DNA from 3 places in the Kitasatospora sp. NPDC032121 genome. Region 2 is predicted to be linked to each of the others. Evidence: riboswitches for the same ligand, from Rfam matches in the RefSeq annotation. Region 2 holds a riboswitch; each other region holds the start of a gene.
What was found. Region 2 has a riboswitch for S-adenosylmethionine ahead of thrC (threonine synthase). Riboswitches for the same ligand answer to the same signal wherever they lie in the genome.

Region 1 (6,064 bases), on a different contig from region 2:
ATGGTTCCTCGGAGGGGCCCGCGACCCCGTTGCCCGGTGCGTCGTTGCACGGCTGGAGCAGCCGCGGGAGGTAGGGGACGGGACCCGGGGTCGGCCGTACGGGTGGACCGGACGGGATCGGGTGACGGGCCGTCCTCCGGGTGGGTGAGCCGGGGTGCGGCCCGGTTGGCCGGGAAGCTGCACGAGGAGGACTCGGCGGGGGTGATCGGGAGTAGCATCCGGATCAGGCGAACGTGGTCCGGATCACACTTGAGGGAGCAGGGCCCATGGCGTACACGACCGATGAGATGCTCACCGTCCTCGTCTACAGCGACGACCGCAACACCCGCGAGCAGGTGCTGACGGCGCTCGGCCGCCGGCCCGCCGAGGACCTTCCGGAACTGACCTACCTGGAGTGCGCGACCACCCCCGCGGTGCTCAAGGCACTGGAGAAGGGGGGAGTGGACCTCTGCGTGCTGGACGGTGAGGCCGTTCCGGCCGGGGGGCTGGGCCTCGCGCGCCAGCTCAAGGACGAGATCTACGGCTGCCCGCCGGTGCTGGTGCTGATCGGCCGGCCGCAGGACTCCTGGCTCGCCGCCTGGAGCCGGGCCGACGCGGCCATCTCCCACCCGGTGGAGCCGGTGGCGCTGGCCGAGGCGGCGGCCACCCTGCTGCGGGCGCGACTGGCGAAGCGGACTCCGGCAGTCCGCTGAAGGCGGCCCGGCAACTGGAAAGGACAGGGGTAGAAGCGGAGGCTTCGCTCGATAGGCTGGCTCCATCCGTACGGACGTCCCCCCGTAGTGGGGAACCGACAACAGCTGGAGTCAGCCATGGTGAACGTGAACCCTGCGAACGGCGGTAGCGACCCCGCGCAGGTGGTCCGCACCTGGCCGGACCTCCTGGCGGCGCTGTTGCGGGGGGAGGACCTCGACCGCTCGTCCACCGCGTGGGCGATGGACCGGATCATGAGCGGCGAGGCGTCCCCCGTACAGGTGGCCGGGTTCATGATCGCGCTGCGGGCCAAGGGCGAGTCGGTCGAGGAGATCGGCGGCCTGGTCGACGCGATGTACGCGCACGCGGAGCCGCTGGACATCCCCGGCCCGGCGGTGGACATCGTCGGCACCGGCGGCGACCGGGCGAAGACCGTCAACATCTCCACCATGTCCGCGATCGTCGCGGCGGCCGCCGGCGCCAAGGTGGTCAAGCACGGCAACCGGTCGGCCTCCTCGAGCAGCGGCTCCTCGGACGTGCTGGAGAAGCTCGGGGTGGCGCTGGACCTCTCCGCCCGGCGGGTCGCCGAGGTGGCCGAGGAGGTCGGGCTCACCTTCTGCTTCGCGGCGAAGTTCCACCCCTCGATGCGGCACGCCGCCACCGCGCGGCGCGACCTCGGGGTGCCGACCTCCTTCAACATCCTCGGCCCGCTGACCAATCCGGCCAAGGTCACCGCGCACGCCATCGGCTGCTTCGACACCCGGCTGGCCGGACTGATCGCCGGGGTGCTGGCCGAGCGGGGTGCGACGGCGCTGGTCTTCCGCGGCGACGACGGACTGGACGAGCTGACCATCACCACCACCTCGCAGGTCTGGCTGGTGCGCGAAGGGGTGGTCACCCGGACCGCCTTCGACCCGCGGGACGTCGGCATCGAGCTGGTCGGCATCGAGGCGCTGCGCGGGGCGGACGCCTCGTACAACGCGGAGGTCGCGCGGCGGCTGCTGGCAGGGGAGCACGGGCCGGTCCGGGACGCCGTCCTGCTGAACACGGCGGCGGCGCTGGTCGCGCTCGACCTGCGCGACGCACCGCTCGCCGAGCAGCTGGCGGCCGGCATGGAGCGGGCCGCCAGGGCGATCGACTCCGGCGCGGCCCAAGACCTGCTGCGGCGTTGGTCGGAGGCCACCAGCCGGATCTGACACGGCAGTTGACGGGGCCCGCGGGAACTCCTCCCGCGGGCCCCTCGCGCTGTCCGGATGCCGGACGCCCGTTTGACCGCCCGATGGGCGCGGCCTAGAGTCTTCGCCAGGTCATGAGTGACAGCGCGAAGCCCCAGCTTGCTGTCCGGCAACCCTCCGTCCGTGGCGGGGTGCCCTGGGTGAGGACCGGGTCGTCACGGCAAGCCGTCCGTGCGACAAGCGCGGACGCCGGACGAATGACACTCCCGGGGTCCCTTACCCCTTGAAGGAGTGCATCCCCATGTCCCCCGTCGCCACCGAAATCTGCGCCCCGCTCGCCGTCCTCGGCACCGACGTCCAGGTCCCGCTCGCCAGTGGTGAGAAGGTCGGCTACGCGGCACTCGACTACGCGGCCAGCTCGCCGGCGCTCCAGCGGGTGTGGGACGACGTCGCCGCCTACGCGCCGTACTACGGCAGCGTCCACCGCGGGGCCGGGTACCTCTCCCAGCTGTCCACCGACCTGTTCGAGCAGAGCCGCCGCACCGTCGGCGAGTTCCTCGACCTGCGCGAGGGCGACCAGGTGGTCTTCACCCGGGCCACCACCGACTCGCTCAACCTGCTGGCCGCCGCCGTTCCGGCCGGCACCCGGGTGTTCGCCTTCGAGACCGAGCACCACGCCTCGCTGCTGCCCTGGGCGCACGCCGGACTGGACGTCACCTACCTGCGGGCGCCGCGCTCGCGGGCCGAGGCGGTGGCCGCGCTGGACGCCGCGCTCGCCGAGGCACCCGAGGGCCCCAAGCTGCTCTGCGTCACCGGCGCCTCCAACGTGACCGGCGAGCTGTGGCCGGTCGCCGAGCTGACCGGGACCGCGCACCGGCACGGCGCCCGGGTGGTGCTGGACGCCGCCCAGCTGGCGCCGCACCACCGGGTCTCGGTGCGCGAACTGGACGTCGACTGGATCGCCTTCTCCGGCCACAAGATCTACGCGCCGTTCGGCGCCGGGGTGCTGGCCGGCCGGGCGGACTGGCTGGACGAGGCCGAGCCGTACCTGGCCGGCGGCGGGGCGACCCGGACGGTGGCCCGGGAGGCCGACGGCTCGGTGGCCGTGCAGTGGCACACCGGCCCGGCCCGGCACGAGGCCGGCTCGCCGAACGTCATCGGCGCCTACGCGATCGCCTCGGCCTGCCGGGCGCTGACCGAGGCGGGCTTCGACGCGCTGGAGGCCCGCGAGCGGCAGCTGGTCGCCCGGCTGACGGCCGGGCTGGCCGAGATCCCGCAGGTCAAGGTGCTGAACCTGTTCGGGGCCGACTCCGCCCGGGTGGGCGTGCTGTCCTTCGTCGTCCGGGGCTGGAACAGCTCGCACTTCTCGGCCGCGCTGTCCGCCGAGTACGGCATCGGGGTGCGCGACGGCCTGTTCTGCGCCCACCCGCTGGTGCGCACGCTGCTCGGGGACGAGGACGTCGCGCCGTCCGAGTGCGGGGCGCCCGAGCCCTCGCTGCCGGGCGAGCGCAGCCTGAACGCGATCCGGGTGAGCTTCGGCGCCGGGACGCCGGACGAGCACGTCGACCGCTTCCTGACCGCCGTCCGGGAGCTGGTCACGGACGGTGCGGCGTGGAACTACCGCAACGAGGGCGGGCGTTGTGTCGCCGACTCTCGGCGCGAGGGCTGACCGCTACTCGTCCAGGCCGAGGGCGAAGGCGGCCTCCAGGTCGTGCTGGGAGTAGGTGCGGAAGGCGATCTGGGTCTCGGTGTGGGCCACGCCCGGGACCTTGTTGAGGCGGCCCGGGATGACCTCGGCCAGGTCGTCGTGCCGGCGCACCCGCACCATCGCCACCAGGTTGTAGCCGCCGGTCACCGAGTAGACCTCGCTGACGCCCTCGATGGCGGCGATGGACTCGGCGATCTCCGGGATGCGGTCGACACTGGTCTTGATCAGGACGATGGCGGTGATCACAGTTCGGGCTCCTTTGTGGGGTGCCGCCAGCGTATCGGGCGTCGGCCCGGTCGTCTCGGGGGGTGGCGGACCGCGGTGCAGGCGTAGAGGAACCCGGCCGAGAAGCCGATCACGTGGACCAGGTAGGCCACCCCGGGGCCGGCCGAGTGCACCGACCACCATTGCAGGGCGAACCAGAGGCCGAGCACCAGCCAGGCGGGGAAGCGCAGCGGCAGGAAGAGGAGCAGCGGGACGAGGGCCGTCACCCGGGCCCGGGGATGGAGGCGTAGGTAGGCACCGAGGACGGCCGAGATCGCCCCGGAGGCCCCGATGAGCACCCGGGTGGAGTTCGGCGAGTGCGCCTCGGCGAGCGCGAAGCCGTACGTGGTCAGGCTGCCGGCGGCCAGGTAGAAGAGGACGTACCTGGCCCGGCCGAGCCGCCGTTCCACGGTGGGGCCGAAGACCTGGAGGAAGAGCAGGTTCCCCAGCAGGTGCAGCCAGCCGGCGTGCAGGAACAGCCCGGTGAGGACGGACAGGGCCGGGTGCTTGCCCGGGGTCGGGGCGGCCGGGCAGCCGGGGGCCGGGTCGGGGGCCTCGGCCAGTTGCTCGGCGGTCAGCGGCCGTCCGGCCAGCACCTCGGCCGGGACGGCGCCCCAGCGCTGCTCGTACCGCTGCTCCGAGCAGACCCGGGCCTGGCCGGTGCCGTACAGCGGGTTGAGCCCGGCGGCGGGGCCGAGCAGGAAGACCAGGGTGTTGAGGGCGATCAGGGCGTAGCTGACCACCGGGACGGGCACCGCCGGGCGGCCGCCCCGGGCGGCGGTGTGGTCGGGGACCGCGAGCGCCATGCGGCCAAGCATCCCTCCGGGCGCCGCAGGTGACACGGTGGTTTACGGCAGGTGGACTAGCCGGGGAGTTCAGGCGACCGGTGGCCGCGGTGGTTGCCCCAGGCAATAGGCTTGGGGCGGGCATTCCCGCCTCCCGCCGCCGATGCCGGGGCTCCGGGGGGAGCGCCTAGCCCACCCAGGGACCACCCGAGAGGACCCCCGATGACCGTCCCCGCCCTGACCGCCGAGACGCGCTGGCGCTGCACCCTGTGCGGCAACCTCACCCGCTTTGACGTGACCCGCACCGCGCGGGTGACCGAGTTCCTGCACTTCGACCTGGCCGGCGAGTCCAAGGTCGAGGAGACCGAGGTGCTCAGCGAGACGATCGAGTCGGTGCGCTGCCGCTGGTGCAACGCGGTGGACCAGGTCGAGCTGGTGGCCCGCCCCGGTGCCGAGGGGGAGCAGGCCCCCGCCGAGCAGGGCTGATCCCCGCCGCCGCGGCGGGCGGGTGCGCGGAGCACCCGCCCGCGCCGCACGGGACAATACAGAACAAGACGCACGGAGCGTGACGACAGGGGCGGCCGCGGCCGACCCCGCTGGACCAGGATCGGAGCCGAGGACGTGGTGGACGCAGCGAAGGAGCCCGGCGAAGCCCAGGGGCTTCAGCCCGCTGCGGCCGAGGCCCAGGCCGAGGCGGCCGGGACGGCGGACGACTCCTCCGAGCCCGCGGAGCGCGTGGCCGAGAAGCTCGACCGGCCGCTGCCCGAGGGGGTGCGCCGGCGCGTGGTCGGGCTGGCCTCGGACGCGCTCGGCGGGCTGCCGCCGGCCGAGCTCCCGCAGAGCCTGCGCCAGTACGTCAAGTTCACCCCGGTGCGGCGGGCCAAGTACGCGGCCACGGCGCTGGCGGCGGCGCTGGAGGCGGAGCCGGCCTTCCGGGTGCGGATAGCCGAGCGGCTGCGCCTCGGGCAGCCGGACCTGGTGAGGGCGCTGGAGTGCGGCACCGTCCCGAGCGCCGCCGATCCGATGGACGTCGCGGCCGCCGCCTACCTGGTGCGTTCGGCGGGCTGGAGCCGGCTGGTGGCCGAGGCCGGCGAGGAGGCCGAGCGGGCCGGTGCCGAGGACGCGGCCGCGGAGGCGGCCCGGCTGGTGGAGAAGCTGCAGGCCGAGCTGGCCGAGGTGCGGGCCGCCGCCCGGGCGGACCTGGACCGGCAGCGGGCCGAGTCCGACGGTGTCCGCAAGGAGGCCGAGTCGCTGCGCAAGAAGGTGCGGTCGCTGGAGAGCGACACCCGCCGGGCGCAGGCCGAGACCCGCCGGGTGAGCGGTGAGCTGGAGGCCCTGAAGGCGCAGGCCGCGGCCGAGCGCGGCGCTGCCGAGACCGAGGCGCGCAGGCTCCGGCACCGGCTCTCCGAACTGGAGACCGCGGCCGAGCAGGGCCGTCGGTC
Region 2 (6,064 bases):
ATCAGAAGTCCATGTCACCGCCCGGCATGCCGCCGCCGGCGGCCGCGGCGGCCTTCTCCGGCTTGTCGGCGATGACGGCCTCGGTGGTGAGGAACAGCGCCGCGATGGAGGCGGCGTTCTGCAGCGCGGAGCGGGTGACCTTGGCCGGGTCGATGATGCCCTCGGCGACCAGGTCGACGTACTCGTTGGTGGCGGCGTTCAGGCCGTGACCGGCGGGGAGGTTGCGCACCTTCTCCACCACGACGCCACCCTCCAGGCCGGCGTTGGTCGCGATCTGCTTGATCGGGGCCTCCAGCGCGACCTTGACGATGTTGGCACCGGTGGCCTCGTCGCCGTCCAGCTCCAGCTTGTCGAAGGCGACACCGGCCTGCAGCAGGGCGACGCCACCACCGGCGACGATGCCCTCCTCGACGGCGGCCTTGGCGTTGCGGACGGCGTCCTCGATGCGGTGCTTGCGCTCCTTGAGCTCCACCTCGGTGGCCGCGCCGGCCTTGATGACGGCCACGCCGCCGGCCAGCTTGGCGAGGCGCTCCTGGAGCTTCTCGCGGTCGTAGTCCGAGTCGCTGTTCTCGATCTCGGCGCGGATCTGGTTCACGCGGCCCGCGACCTGCTCGCTGTCGCCGCCACCGTCGACGATGGTGGTCTCGTCCTTGGTGATGACCACCTTGCGGGCGGTGCCCAGCAGGTCGATGCCGGCGCTCTCCAGCTTCAGGCCGACCTCCTCGGAGATGACGGTGCCACCGGTGAGGATGGCGATGTCGCCGAGCATGGCCTTGCGGCGGTCACCGAAGCCCGGGGCCTTGACGGCGACGGACTTGAAGGTGCCACGGATCTTGTTCACGACCAGGGTCGACAGGGCCTCGCCCTCGACGTCCTCGGCGATGATGACCAGCGGCTTGCCGCTCTGCATGACCTTCTCCAGCAGCGGGAGCAGGTCCTTGACCGAGCCGATCTTGGAGTTGGCGATGAGGATGTACGGGTCCTCGAACGTCGCCTCCATGCGCTCCAGGTCGGTGGCGAAGTAGGCGGAGATGTAGCCCTTGTCGAAGCGCATGCCCTCGGTGAGCTCGAGCTCCAGGCCGAAGGTGTTGCTCTCCTCGACGGTGATGACGCCTTCCTTGCCGACCTTGTCCATGGCCTCGGCGATCAGCTCGCCGATCTGGGTGTCGGCGGCGGAGATGGAGGCGGTGGAGGCGATCTGCTCCTTGGTCTCCACGTCCTTGGCCTGGGCCAGCAGCTGGTCGGAGACGGCCGCGACGGCCTTCTCGATGCCGCGCTTCAGGGCCATCGGGTTGGCGCCGGCGGCGACGTTGCGCAGACCCTCGCGAACCAGGGCCTGGGCGAGCACGGTGGCGGTGGTGGTGCCGTCACCCGCGACGTCGTCCGTCTTCTTGGCGACCTCCTTGACGAGCTCGGCACCGATCTTCTCGTACGGGTCCTCGAGCTCGATCTCCTTGGCGATGGAGACACCGTCGTTGGTGATCGTGGGGGCGCCCCACTTCTTCTCCAGCACGACGTTGCGACCCTTGGGGCCGAGCGTGACCTTCACTGCGTCGGCGAGCTGGTTCATGCCACGCTCAAGGCCGCGGCGAGCTTCCTCATCAAAGGCGATGATCTTGGCCATCAGAAGTGGTCCTCCGGGACACGGTCGACTGCTCGGACCAAGGGGTGCCCGCGACGGACGGCCCTGGTGCGCGGAGGTCCATTCCCCTGCCGCTCCCGGGGGCCTCACCGACCCGGTCCGCTGTCACTCTCACACTGTGAGTGCTAACGCCAATGATTAGCACTCCGGGTGGTCGAGTGCAAGCCCAATCGGCAATCCGCGAGCCGCCGCGGGAGCCGCCCGGGAACGCCGACGGGCCCGTGCGACACACGTCGCACGGGCCCGTCGAGAAGCGAGAGGTCACCAGCCGTGGGGCCGCGCCGAGCTCCTGGAGCCGGAAGGGGTCAGACCGCCGCGCGGACCATGTCCGCCTGCGGGCCCTTCTGTCCCTGGGAGATCTCGAACTCGACCCGCTGGCCCTCCTCGAGGGTGCGGTAGCCGTCCATCTGGATCGCGCTGTAGTGGACGAAGACGTCCGCACCACCGTCGACCGCGATGAAGCCGTAGCCCTTCTCCGCGTTGAACCACTTGACGGTGCCCTGAGCCATTCCGAACTCCCCTAGTGCTGTGCTGGCCCTTCGCGCGCCCGCAGGTCGCGGGCCCGGGTTGGTTGAAGGCCGGCCCGGGGAACCCCCCCTGGGCGCAGCCGTGCACGCCGCAACCCTCCGCACAGGACGCCAGGCGGCCTCCGACGAGCGGGTGATTGCGTCGACCGCCGCTGAATGTATCCGGATCGACGCCCTCTGCAACAGGCCCAACCACCGGTAATTCCGGTACGGCGTCAAGGGACAGGACGGACCGAATCGGGATGTTCTCGGCATTTCACGCCGGACATAGCGGACGAATTACCCAAATGCCTGCGGTAATTCTGACATCTGCCTGACATGTTTCACGGGCCGGTCTCATCGGCCGGACGCCCCGGGCCGAGCACTGCGGGGCCGAACGAGCACTGCGGGGCCGAAAGGGAAACCCTGTTCCCAGCCGAGCGACACTCTACTCCGACTCGACCCGGAAATATTCCCGCAGGAATGCGAGCGGTCGCCCGCGCATACGGACAGCGGAATTCCGTACGCGCGGGCGACCGCGGGTTCTCTTGCGGGCTCAGCAGCCGCCGGCCACCGCCGGGATGATCGAGATGCTGGCGCCGTCCTCGATCCCGGTCGCCAGGCCCTCGGCGAAGCGCACGTCGTCGTCGTTCACGTACACGTTCACGAAGCGGCGCAGCTTGCCCGTGTCGTCCAGGATGCGGGCCGAGATGCCCGCGTGGTTCTTCTCCAGGTCGGCGACGACCTCGGCCAGGGTGGCGCCCTCGGCGGTCACCTCGGCGGCGCCGGAGGTGTAGGTGCGCAGGATGGTGGGGATGCGGACGTTGGCGCTCATGACTTCTCCTTGCGGGGGCGGGTGGTTCAGGCGGACACGAGGCCGGCGGCGCGGAACGAGTCCAGCGTCGGGCGGATGACGGCGGTCATCCCGGCCTCGGAGACGGCGTCCAGGGTCTTCAGGCCGTCGCCGGTGTTGATCGCGACGGTCTCCTTCGACGGGTCCAGCTGCCCGGTCTCGACCAGCTTCTTCAGCACGCCGACGGTCACCCCGCCCGCGGTCTCGGCGAAGATCCCCTCGGTCCGCGCCAGCAGCCGGATCGCCGCCACGACCTCGGCGTCCGTGACGTCCTCCACCGCGCCACCGGTGCGGCGGGCGATGTCCAGCACGTACGGGCCGTCGGCCGGGTTGCCGATCGCCAGCGACTTGGCGATGGTGTCCGGCTTGACCGGCTTGATCACGTCCCGGCCGGCCTTGAACGCGGCCGACACCGGCGAGCAGCCCTCGGCCTGGGCACCGAAGATCCGGTACGGCCGGTCCTCGACCAGGCCCAGCCTGATCAGCTCCTGGAGACCCTTGTCGATCTTCGTCAGCTGCGAGCCCGAGGCGATCGGGATCACGATCTGCTCCGGCAGCCGCCAGCCGAGCTGCTCGCAGATCTCGTACGCCAGCGTCTTGGACCCCTCGCCGTAGTACGGCCGCAGGTTCACGTTGACGAAGCCCCAGCCCTCGCCGGCCGGATCGCCGATCAGCTCCGAACAGAAGCGGTTCACGTCGTCGTAGTTGCCCTCGATGCCGACCAGCTCACCGCCGTACACCCCGGCCATGACGACCTTGCCCTGCTCCAGGTCGTGCGGGATGAACACGCAGGACCGGAACCCGGCCCTGGCCGCCGCCGCACCCACCGCGCCGGCCAGGTTGCCGGTGGAGGAGCAGGACAGCGTGGTGTAGCCGAACGCCCGGGCCGCCTCGATCGCGCACGCGACCACCCGGTCCTTGAAGGAGTGCGTCGGGTTCCCGGAGTCGTCCTTGACGTGCAGCTGGGCGGTGAACCCGAGCTCCCGGCCCAGGTTGTCCGCCTTCACCAGCGGGGTCCACCCCGGGTTCAGGTTCGGCTTCGAGGCCACGTCCGCCGGAACGGGCAGCAGCGGCGCGTACCGCCAGATCGACGCCGGACCGGCCTCGATCCGCTTGCGCAGCTCCTCGGCGCCCTCGCTGCCGAACTCGTAGGCGATCTCCAGCGGGCCGAAGCACTCCAGGCAGGCGAAGCTGGGGCCGAGCGGGAAACGGGTGCCACACTCGCGACAGGACAGCGCGGTGGCGGGGCCGAGGTCGACGGAAACTGGTGCGGCGGTGTCGATAGCCATGATGGCGAGGCCTCTCTCCTCATCTTCCCCGTGGCGCGGTCGCGCACGGGCCGGAATTGGCACCTGTCCCGCCGGGGCCTGTCGACGACAGCCGCGCGAGAAGGTTGCCGGGACGTCAACGGGCCGTTCCCTCAGTCCCTCTGGATGAGCTTGTGAAATTGTGGTGCTGCTCAACGGCGACCCCGGCGTGCGAAGGTCCGACCGCTGTACGAAGACTGTATCCGAAGGCGCCAATCCTGAACGGGACCGTCCGCCACGCGAGATGACAGATTCCACCGACCCCGCCGAGGAGACCTCCGTGCCCCCCGAACCGACTCCCGAGCTCCTCCCGCAGGCGGCGTCCTGGCTCCACCGCCGCTCCTGGAGCGCGGCCGACCGGCCGGTCCGCACCCTCCTCGACGCCAAGGAACGCACCGGCCGCACCGTCAGCGTGGTCCTCCCCGCCCTGGACGAGGAGGCCACCGTCGGCGACATCGTCCGCACCGTCCGCCGCGAGCTGATGGAACGCCTCCCGCTCGTCGACGAACTCGTCGTCGTCGACTCCGGCTCCACCGACGCCACCGCCGCCGTCGCCGCCGAGGCCGGCGCCCGGGTGGAACACCGCGACCGGATCCTCCCCCGGCTGCCCGCCGTCCCCGGCAAGGGCGAGGTGCTCTGGCGCTCCCTGCTGGTCACCCACGGCGACATCGTCTGCTTCGTCGACGCCGACCTGCGCGAGTTCGACCCGGCCTTCGTCTCCGGCATCGTCGGCCCGCTGCTCACCGACGAGTCCATCCAGCTGGTCAAGGCCATGTACGACCGCCCGCTGGAGTCGGACGGCGCCGTCCTGCCCGCCGGCGGCGGCCGGGTCACCGAACTCGTCGCCCGCCCCCTGCTCAACCTCCACTGGCCGGAACTCGCCGGCTTCGTCCAGCCCCTCGGCGGCGAGTACGCGGCCCGCCGCTCACTGCTCGAACGGCTGCCCTTCCCCACCGGCTACGGCGTCGAACTCGGCCTGCTGGTCGACGCCCTGGAAGTGGCCGGCCTCGACGCCCTGGCCCAGGTGGACGTCGGCGTCCGGCACCACCGCCACCAGGACGGCCAGGCCCTCGGCCGGATGGCCGCCACCATCTACCGGACCGCCCTGGAACGGCTCGACCGCACCCACCGCCTCAAGGCCTCGGCCGACCTCGTCCACCCCCACCTCACCCAGTTCACCCGCGACCCGGAAACCCGCGCCTTCACCGCGCACACCCACCCGGTGACCGCCCTGGAACGCCCCCCGATGCACACCGTGCCGGAATACGCCACCCGTCATTAGGGGCCTGTCCTCGAACCCGCGTCCGCGGGGTGACGCCGGGGTTCGAAGACAGGCCCCACGGGTTTGCCACGCCGAGCCCCCGGCAAGATGCCAACCATGGGCGATCTCACGACCAACCGTTCGAACGCGACCGGCACCGCCCCCGTCCTGGTGGCCTCCAACCGGGGACCGGTGTCCTTCAGCACCGCCGACGACGGCACGCTGACCCTGCGGCGGGGCGGCGGCGGCCTGGTCTCCGGCCTCTCCGCCATCGAGGACCCGAACGCCGTCTGGGTCTGCGCCGCCCTCGACGACTCCGACCGCAGAGCCGCCGCCGGGGCCCCGCACGGCCGCCTCGACCTGGCCGGCCACGCGGTCGGCGGCCAGGCCGTGCGGATGCTGGACCTGGACCCGCAGACCTTCGCCCGCGCCTACAACGGCGTCGCCAACTCCACCCTCTGGTTCGTCCACCACCTGCTCTACGCGACCCCCACC
Region 3 (6,064 bases), on a different contig from region 2:
GTTCGCGCGCCAGCAGCAGTGCCTCGTCGTAGTGCCCGACGGCCTCGTCGTAGCGGCTGAGGAACTGGCAGACCAGGCCGAGGTCGTTGAGCGCCTGGCGCAGGATCACCGTGTCGCCCGCCTCGCGGGAGGCGGCCACCGCCAGCCGGGAGGCGGCCTCCGCCTCCTCCAGCCGGGTGGTGGCCAGGGCGACGTTGCCGCGGAGGAAGTGCGCCCGGCCAGCTGCCCGGTGGTCGGCGCGATGGGCCGCGGCGGCGGCCAGGGCCTCGGCGGTGGTGGCCAGTTGGCGGCTGGGCGGGGCGAGGAGGAACGGCGTGAGCGCGATCAGCAGGTCGATCGCGGCGCCCAGGGGGTCGGGGGCCGAACCGTCGGTGCCGTCGTTCGTCATCGTCCAGCCCGCCACCTGCGCGGCCAGCGCGATCGCCCCCGAGCCCTCCGCCTCGGCCCAGGCCCGCGCCCCGTCCGGGCCGTCCAGCGGGACGCCCGCACCGCGCGCCGGCCCGAGCGCCCCGGCCGCCGGGTCCCCGGGGACGGCGTGCTGGAAGGCCGTGCACGCGGTGGCCAGCAGGTGGTCCAGCATCCGGTCGCGGGCCGCCACGGCCGCGCCGGGATCGTCCGGACGGCGCCGGGCGAACGCGCGCAGCAGGTCGTGGAAGCGGTAGCGGCCGGGGAACGGCGACTCCATCATCGCCACGTCCACCAGGGCCTCCAGCAGGTCCTCGGCGTCGTACTCGTCCAGGTCCAGCAGGGCGGCCGCGGCCTGCAGCCCGAGGTCGGGGCCGTCCACCGAGGCGGCCAGCCGGAACGCCCTGGCCTGGGCGGGTGTCAACTGGCGGTAGCTCAGCTCGAAGGCGGCCGCGACCTCCAGGTCGCCGATGCGCAGCTCGTCGATCCGGCGGCGTTCGACCGCCAGCCGGCGGCCCAGCGTCTGTACCGTCCAGCTCGGCCGGGCGGCCAGTCGGGCCGCCACGATCCGCACCGCGAGCGGGAGGTGCCCGCACATGAGCAGCAGTTCCCGGGCGGCCTCCGCCTCGGCGGCCAGCCGCTCGGCGCCGATGGTGCGGCCCAGCAGTTCGAGCGCCTCCTCGGGCTCGAAGACGCCGAGGTCGGCCTGGACGGTCGCGGGCAGGCCGGACAACCGGGTGCGGCTGGTGGTGAGCACCGCGCAGCCGACCGCGCCCGGCAGCAGGGGTCTGATCTGCGCGGTGTCGTGGACGTTGTCGAGCACCAGGAGCAGCCGCCGGCCGTCCACCACCGAGCGGAACAGCGCCGAGCGGGCGTCCAGGCCGTCGGGCACCGCGTCGGCCGACACGCCGAGCGCCACCAGGAAGCCGCAGAGCACCGCCTCCGGATCGGCCGGGGTGGCGTCGGCGCCCCGCAGGTCCGCGTAGAGCTGCCCGTCCGGGTAGGCCTCGCGGACCCGGTGGGCGACGTGCAGGGCCAGCGCGGTCTTGCCGACCCCGCCCATGCCGACCACGGTCGCGATCGCCAGCGCCTGTTGGCCCGGTGCGCCGAGGGCCCCGCCCAGCCGCTCGACCAGCGCCGTACGTCCGGTGAAGTCCGCTGCGTCGGGCGGCAGTTGGGCCGGTCTGGGGGCGCCGCTCCCGGCCGGGGCGGCGGGTGCGTCCGCTGCCGCCCCGACCTTGGCGCGCGGGTCCGACGACTCGGCCCCGGGCGCGCCGGGCTCCGCCGGTCCGGAGCCGGGCGGGACGGAGGCCGGCGGCACGGAGACGGGCGGGGCCGACCGCGGCGCGACGGCCGGCGCCGGGGCGGCGAGCGACGGGTCGCCCTCCAGGATCCGCTGGTGCAGCAGGTCCAGCTCCGCCCCCGGCGCCACGCCCAGTTCGGCCAGGAACAGCTGACGCGCGCCCCGGAACACCGCCAACGCGTCCGCCTGCCGTCCGGCCTGGTACAGCGCCCGCATCAGCAGCCCGTACGCCCGCTCGTGCAGCGGGTGCTCGGTGGTCAGCGAGGTCAGCTCCGGAATGCACCGGGAGTAGCGGCCCAGCGCCAGGTCCAGCGCGATCCGCTCCTCCAGCAGGGTCAGCCGGAGCTCCTGCAGCCGCTGGCGCTGGCGCTGCGCGAACGGGCCGGGGATGCCCGCCAGCGGCTCGCCCTGCCACAGCTCCAGCGCCTGGTTCAGCAGGTCGCGCGCCTGCTGCGGCTCCCCGGCCGCCGCCGTCCGCTCGGCCTGCCCCGCCAGTTCCTCCGCCTGCGCCGCGTCCACCGCGTGCTTGGGCAGCACCAGCCGGTAGCCGTCCCCGACCGAGGTCAGCACCGTCGGTGCGTCCGGCTCCTCGCCGTGCAGGACCTTGCGCCACCGCCAGGCGTAGGTGCGCACCGTCGTCATCGCGGTGCCCGGCGGCTCCTCGCCCCACAGGGCGTCGATCAGGTCGGTGGCGCTCGCGCCGTGCCCGGGCCGGAGCAGCAGCACCGCCAGCATCGCCTGCTGCTGGGGGCTGCCCACCTTCAGCGCGGTCGTGCCGCGCTGCGCTCTCATCAGTCCCAGCACCGAGAACCGGAATTCATCCATGACTGCACCTGCCCGCCTCATGTGCTCGCCCCCGCCCGCGCACGTGCCGTCCCCCGATTTGATGAGCCCCTATCAACCCACGCCACCGGGCGTGGTGTCGAGAGATCGTCGACCCGGTGGTGATCCGGTGTTGATCGGCCGTCACCACAATCGGTGGTGTGGCACCCGCCGCCGGCCCGGCCCCGGCCGTCGGACCCGCCACGTCCCCGGCCGCCCGGCCGCCGCCCGGGCGCCCCCCACGGCTCTCGGAGGCGGACGCCCATGGACACCGACCTGCTGCACACCGACCGGCTCGACACCGCCCCGGTCGGCACCGACCCGTTGACCAGCGACCTGCTCCACCGGCTGCTCGACGTCGACCCGGCCGCCGGGCCGGCCGAACTGCTCCACCGCGCCCGCGCCGACCGCCACCTCCCGTACCTGGTGCTCGCCGCGCTCTCCCGCGAGGGCGTGCGGATGGGCGGGCACGCCCGGGCCGAGCTGCAGCGCGCCCGCGACCGGGCCGAGTGTTACGCCCGGGTCGCCCGAGACCTCGCCGACGCCACCGGTGTCCGCCCGATCCGGGACCTCCCCCTGGCCGGCTACTACCCGCCGGACCTGCCCCGGCCGCTGGGCGGGCTCAGCCTCGTCAGCCCCACCGAGGCGACGCTCTGGCAGGCCGTCAACCGGCTGGTCACCGACCACCCGGTGGAGTCCGTCGAGGTCACCCTGCTCGGCGAGCGGCCCCGGCACACCACCGTCACCCTGCGCTGGCCGGCCGAGGACCCGCTGCTCGACCCCTGGTACCAGGTGCGGGTCGCCACCGCCGCGCTCACCGGCGACCTCGCCACCGTCCCCGTCCGCCCCTACCTGGCCGCCGACGAACACGTGGAATGCCTGATCGCCCTCGCCGAGGAGGGGCTCGCGCGCACCTTCCTGACCGGCGACGTGATCGACGTGGCCCAGCTCGCCGGACAGCCCTTCGACCCCGCCGAGACCGCCGCGGTCCTCGCCGCCTACCGGCTCGCCCCGGAGGCCGCCGCCCTGCTCGACCTCGCCGCCGAGCACGTGCCGCTCGGCTCCCTGCGGGACGTGCGCACCGTCCTGGAGACCGAGGTCGGCCCCGAACTCCGCCGCCGCCGGACCCTCACCCGCGCACACCGGCCGCGCAGGGGGACCCTGCCGCGCCACGGCACCCTGCTGCGCCGCACCGTCATCCGGCACCAGTGGGACGAGGCCCTGCTGCTCCCGGCCGGTGGCGCCACCCTGCTGCTCACCCCGGTCGCCGACTACATGCTCGGCGCCGAGGGCACCCGGCCGACGGCGCCCGAACGCGCCGCCGCCCTCGCCGCGCTGCGGGCCTGGGACACCACCGCCCCCGGCGGCCCGGACCCGGCCCCGCGCACCGGACTGCCGGAGCCGCGCCACCGCTGAGCGGGCCCGCCCGCCCGCCGTCGAGAGCAGGGGGCTTGGCAGCGGGCCCGGAGAGTCTTGTATCGTTCCTGGCGAATCATCCAGAGGGGTGGAGGGACCGGCCCTACGAAGCCCCGGCAACTCCCCGTTCGACCCGGCGTCCGAAGTACGCGCCGTGCCGTCCGGGATCAGTGCCAACTCCGGCCTGTCGCCAATGTGGCGCGGGAAAGATGAGGAGACACGGTGCTCTCTGTGCTGTCCTTCGCCCGGGCGCTTCCCGCCCCGGCGCTTTCGCGTACCCGTCTCGTGCCCGGCGCAGGCAATCGGCCGACTTCCGCGGCCCGTCCTCGCTGACCACCCCCCGGCTCCCCGCCAGGAGCCGCCGTGAGCAGCGCCGACCCGCTGCTCCCGGGCCTTGAGACTGGAGTACCCCACCCATGGAGAACACGAGCGGCGTCGGCGTGCTCGACAAGGTCACCTCGATCCTCGGGATCCTGGAGGCGGGCCCCGCCACCCTCGGCGGCCTCGTCGCGGCCACCGGCATGGCCCGCCCCACCGCCCACCGGCTGGCCGTCGCACTCGAACACCACCGCCTGGTCAGCCGGGACGTGCACGGCCGGTTCATGCTCGGCCCCCGGGTCGGCGAGCTCGCCGCGGCCGCCGGCGAGGACCGGTTGCTGGCCGCGGCCGGCTCGGTCCTCACCCAGCTGCGGGACCTCACCGGCGAGAGCGCCCAGCTCTACCGCCGGCAGGGCGAGGTACGGATCTGCGTGGCCGCCGCCGAACGCCTCACCGGCCTGCGGGACACCGTCCCGGTGGGCATCACCCTCCCCATGAAGGTCGGCTCCGCCGCCCAGATCCTGCTCGCCTGGGAGGAGCCCGAGCGCCTCCACCGCGGGCTGCAGGGCGCCCGCTTCACCGCCACCGCCCTGAGCGGCGTACGGCGCCGGGGCTGGGCGCAGTCCGTCGGCGAGCGCGAACTCGGGGTCGCCTCCGTCTCCGCGCCCGTCCGCGGCCAGTCCAACCGGGTGGTGGCCGCGGTCTCGGTCTCCGGCCCGATCGAACGGCTCACCCGCCACCCCGGCGCCCAGCTCTCCCAGGCCGTCGTCGAGGCGGGCCGCCGCCTCACCGAGGCCCTGCGCCACGCCTGACGGGATGGCGGGCGGACCCGGGTCCGCCCGCCATCCCGTCAGGGTGCCGCCGCCCCGGGTCAGGCCCGGGACAGCAGCACGGCGCGGGAGGGGCGGGGGATCCGGCTGATCACCGCGCCGATCAGCGTGCCGATCGACACCCCGAAGACCGCCGACACGGCCGCCAGGACCGACTGGGCCCCGTTCCCGACCTCTATCTGCGCCGTGTTCAACAGACCGAAGGAGCCCGGCACCACGATCCAGAACGCCGGCAGGTAGAGCACCTGCCAGAGCGGACCGCCCGGCAGCCAGTGCACCAGGGTGGCCGCGACCGCGGCGGCGACCGCCCCGGCCAGGCCGCCTATCGCCGCGCCGTGCACCGACCCCACCGCCACCTGGGCGGTCACGCTGACCGCGATCACGGCGACGATCCACGGGATGGCCGAGGGCGGTGTGTGGACGTTGACCACCACGCCCGCCACCGCGATCGCCAACCCCAGCGCGATCACCCACCAGCTGGGCTTGGCGACCTGGACGTTGGCCAGCGCGGTGGCCGGCATGCCGGTCGCCGTCGCGGCCGCGGCCACCCCGGCGAGGAACAGCGCCAGCTGGACCGCGCCTGACACCAGCCTGGCCGTGCCCGCGCTGGCCGCGCCCGCCGCGATCTCGGACAGCCCGGTGACCAGCAGCCCGCCCGGCAGCAGGATCGCCAGGGTGGCCACGATCGTCCGCAGCGGGCCCTCCAGCAGCGAGGCCCGCGCGAGTGCCAGGACCAGCAGGGCGACCAGGAAGCCGGCCGTGACGGGCAGCAGCGGCCGCAGGTACGGCAGCCGTCGGGCGAGCACGGTCAGCCCCACCACGATCAGCGAACCGAGCCCGGCCGCCAGCACGTTCGCCGCCGCCGGCTGGAGGAAGAGGCAGACCCCCACGCCGACCGGCAGCGCCCCGAGATCCGCCACCCACGCGGGCCAGCGGGCCGGCGCCCGCCGGATCCGGTCCAGTTCGGCCA

Region 1: it holds a riboswitch for S-adenosylmethionine, as region 2 does, so the genes downstream of both, ACZ5OX_RS03470 (aminotransferase class V-fold PLP-dependent enzyme) here and thrC (threonine synthase) in region 2, are expected to answer to the same signal.
Region 3: it holds a riboswitch for S-adenosylmethionine, as region 2 does, so the genes downstream of both, ACZ5OX_RS12895 (IclR family transcriptional regulator) here and thrC (threonine synthase) in region 2, are expected to answer to the same signal.

What each region holds. Positions count from the first base shown of each region.
Region 1 is NZ_JBVILX010000001.1:756,366-762,429, reverse strand. Features, by position in the region: gene ACZ5OX_RS03480 (response regulator) at 267-692, shown strand; gene trpD (anthranilate phosphoribosyltransferase) at 810-1,886, shown strand; SAM riboswitch class IV at 1,996-2,114, shown strand; gene ACZ5OX_RS03470 (aminotransferase class V-fold PLP-dependent enzyme) at 2,167-3,534, shown strand; gene ACZ5OX_RS03465 (Lrp/AsnC family transcriptional regulator) at 3,538-3,819, opposite strand; gene ACZ5OX_RS03460 (rhomboid family intramembrane serine protease) at 3,816-4,643, opposite strand; gene ACZ5OX_RS03455 (hypothetical protein) at 4,845-5,108, shown strand; gene ACZ5OX_RS03450 (NYN domain-containing protein) at 5,358-6,064, shown strand, end outside.
Region 2 is NZ_JBVILX010000015.1:71,232-77,295, reverse strand. Features, by position in the region: gene groL (chaperonin GroEL) at 2-1,624, opposite strand; gene ACZ5OX_RS29420 (cold-shock protein) at 1,948-2,151, opposite strand; gene ACZ5OX_RS29415 (MoaD/ThiS family protein) at 2,705-2,983, opposite strand; gene thrC (threonine synthase) at 3,010-4,290, opposite strand; SAM riboswitch class I at 4,307-4,441, opposite strand; gene ACZ5OX_RS29405 (glucosyl-3-phosphoglycerate synthase) at 4,553-5,590, shown strand; gene ACZ5OX_RS29400 (alpha,alpha-trehalose-phosphate synthase (UDP-forming)) at 5,687-6,064, shown strand, end outside.
Region 3 is NZ_JBVILX010000003.1:449,586-455,649, forward strand. Features, by position in the region: gene ACZ5OX_RS12885 (AfsR/SARP family transcriptional regulator) at 1-2,533, opposite strand, end outside; gene ACZ5OX_RS12890 (hypothetical protein) at 2,795-3,946, shown strand; SAM riboswitch class I at 4,020-4,162, shown strand; gene ACZ5OX_RS12895 (IclR family transcriptional regulator) at 4,363-5,076, shown strand; gene ACZ5OX_RS12900 (threonine/serine exporter family protein) at 5,136-6,064, opposite strand, start outside.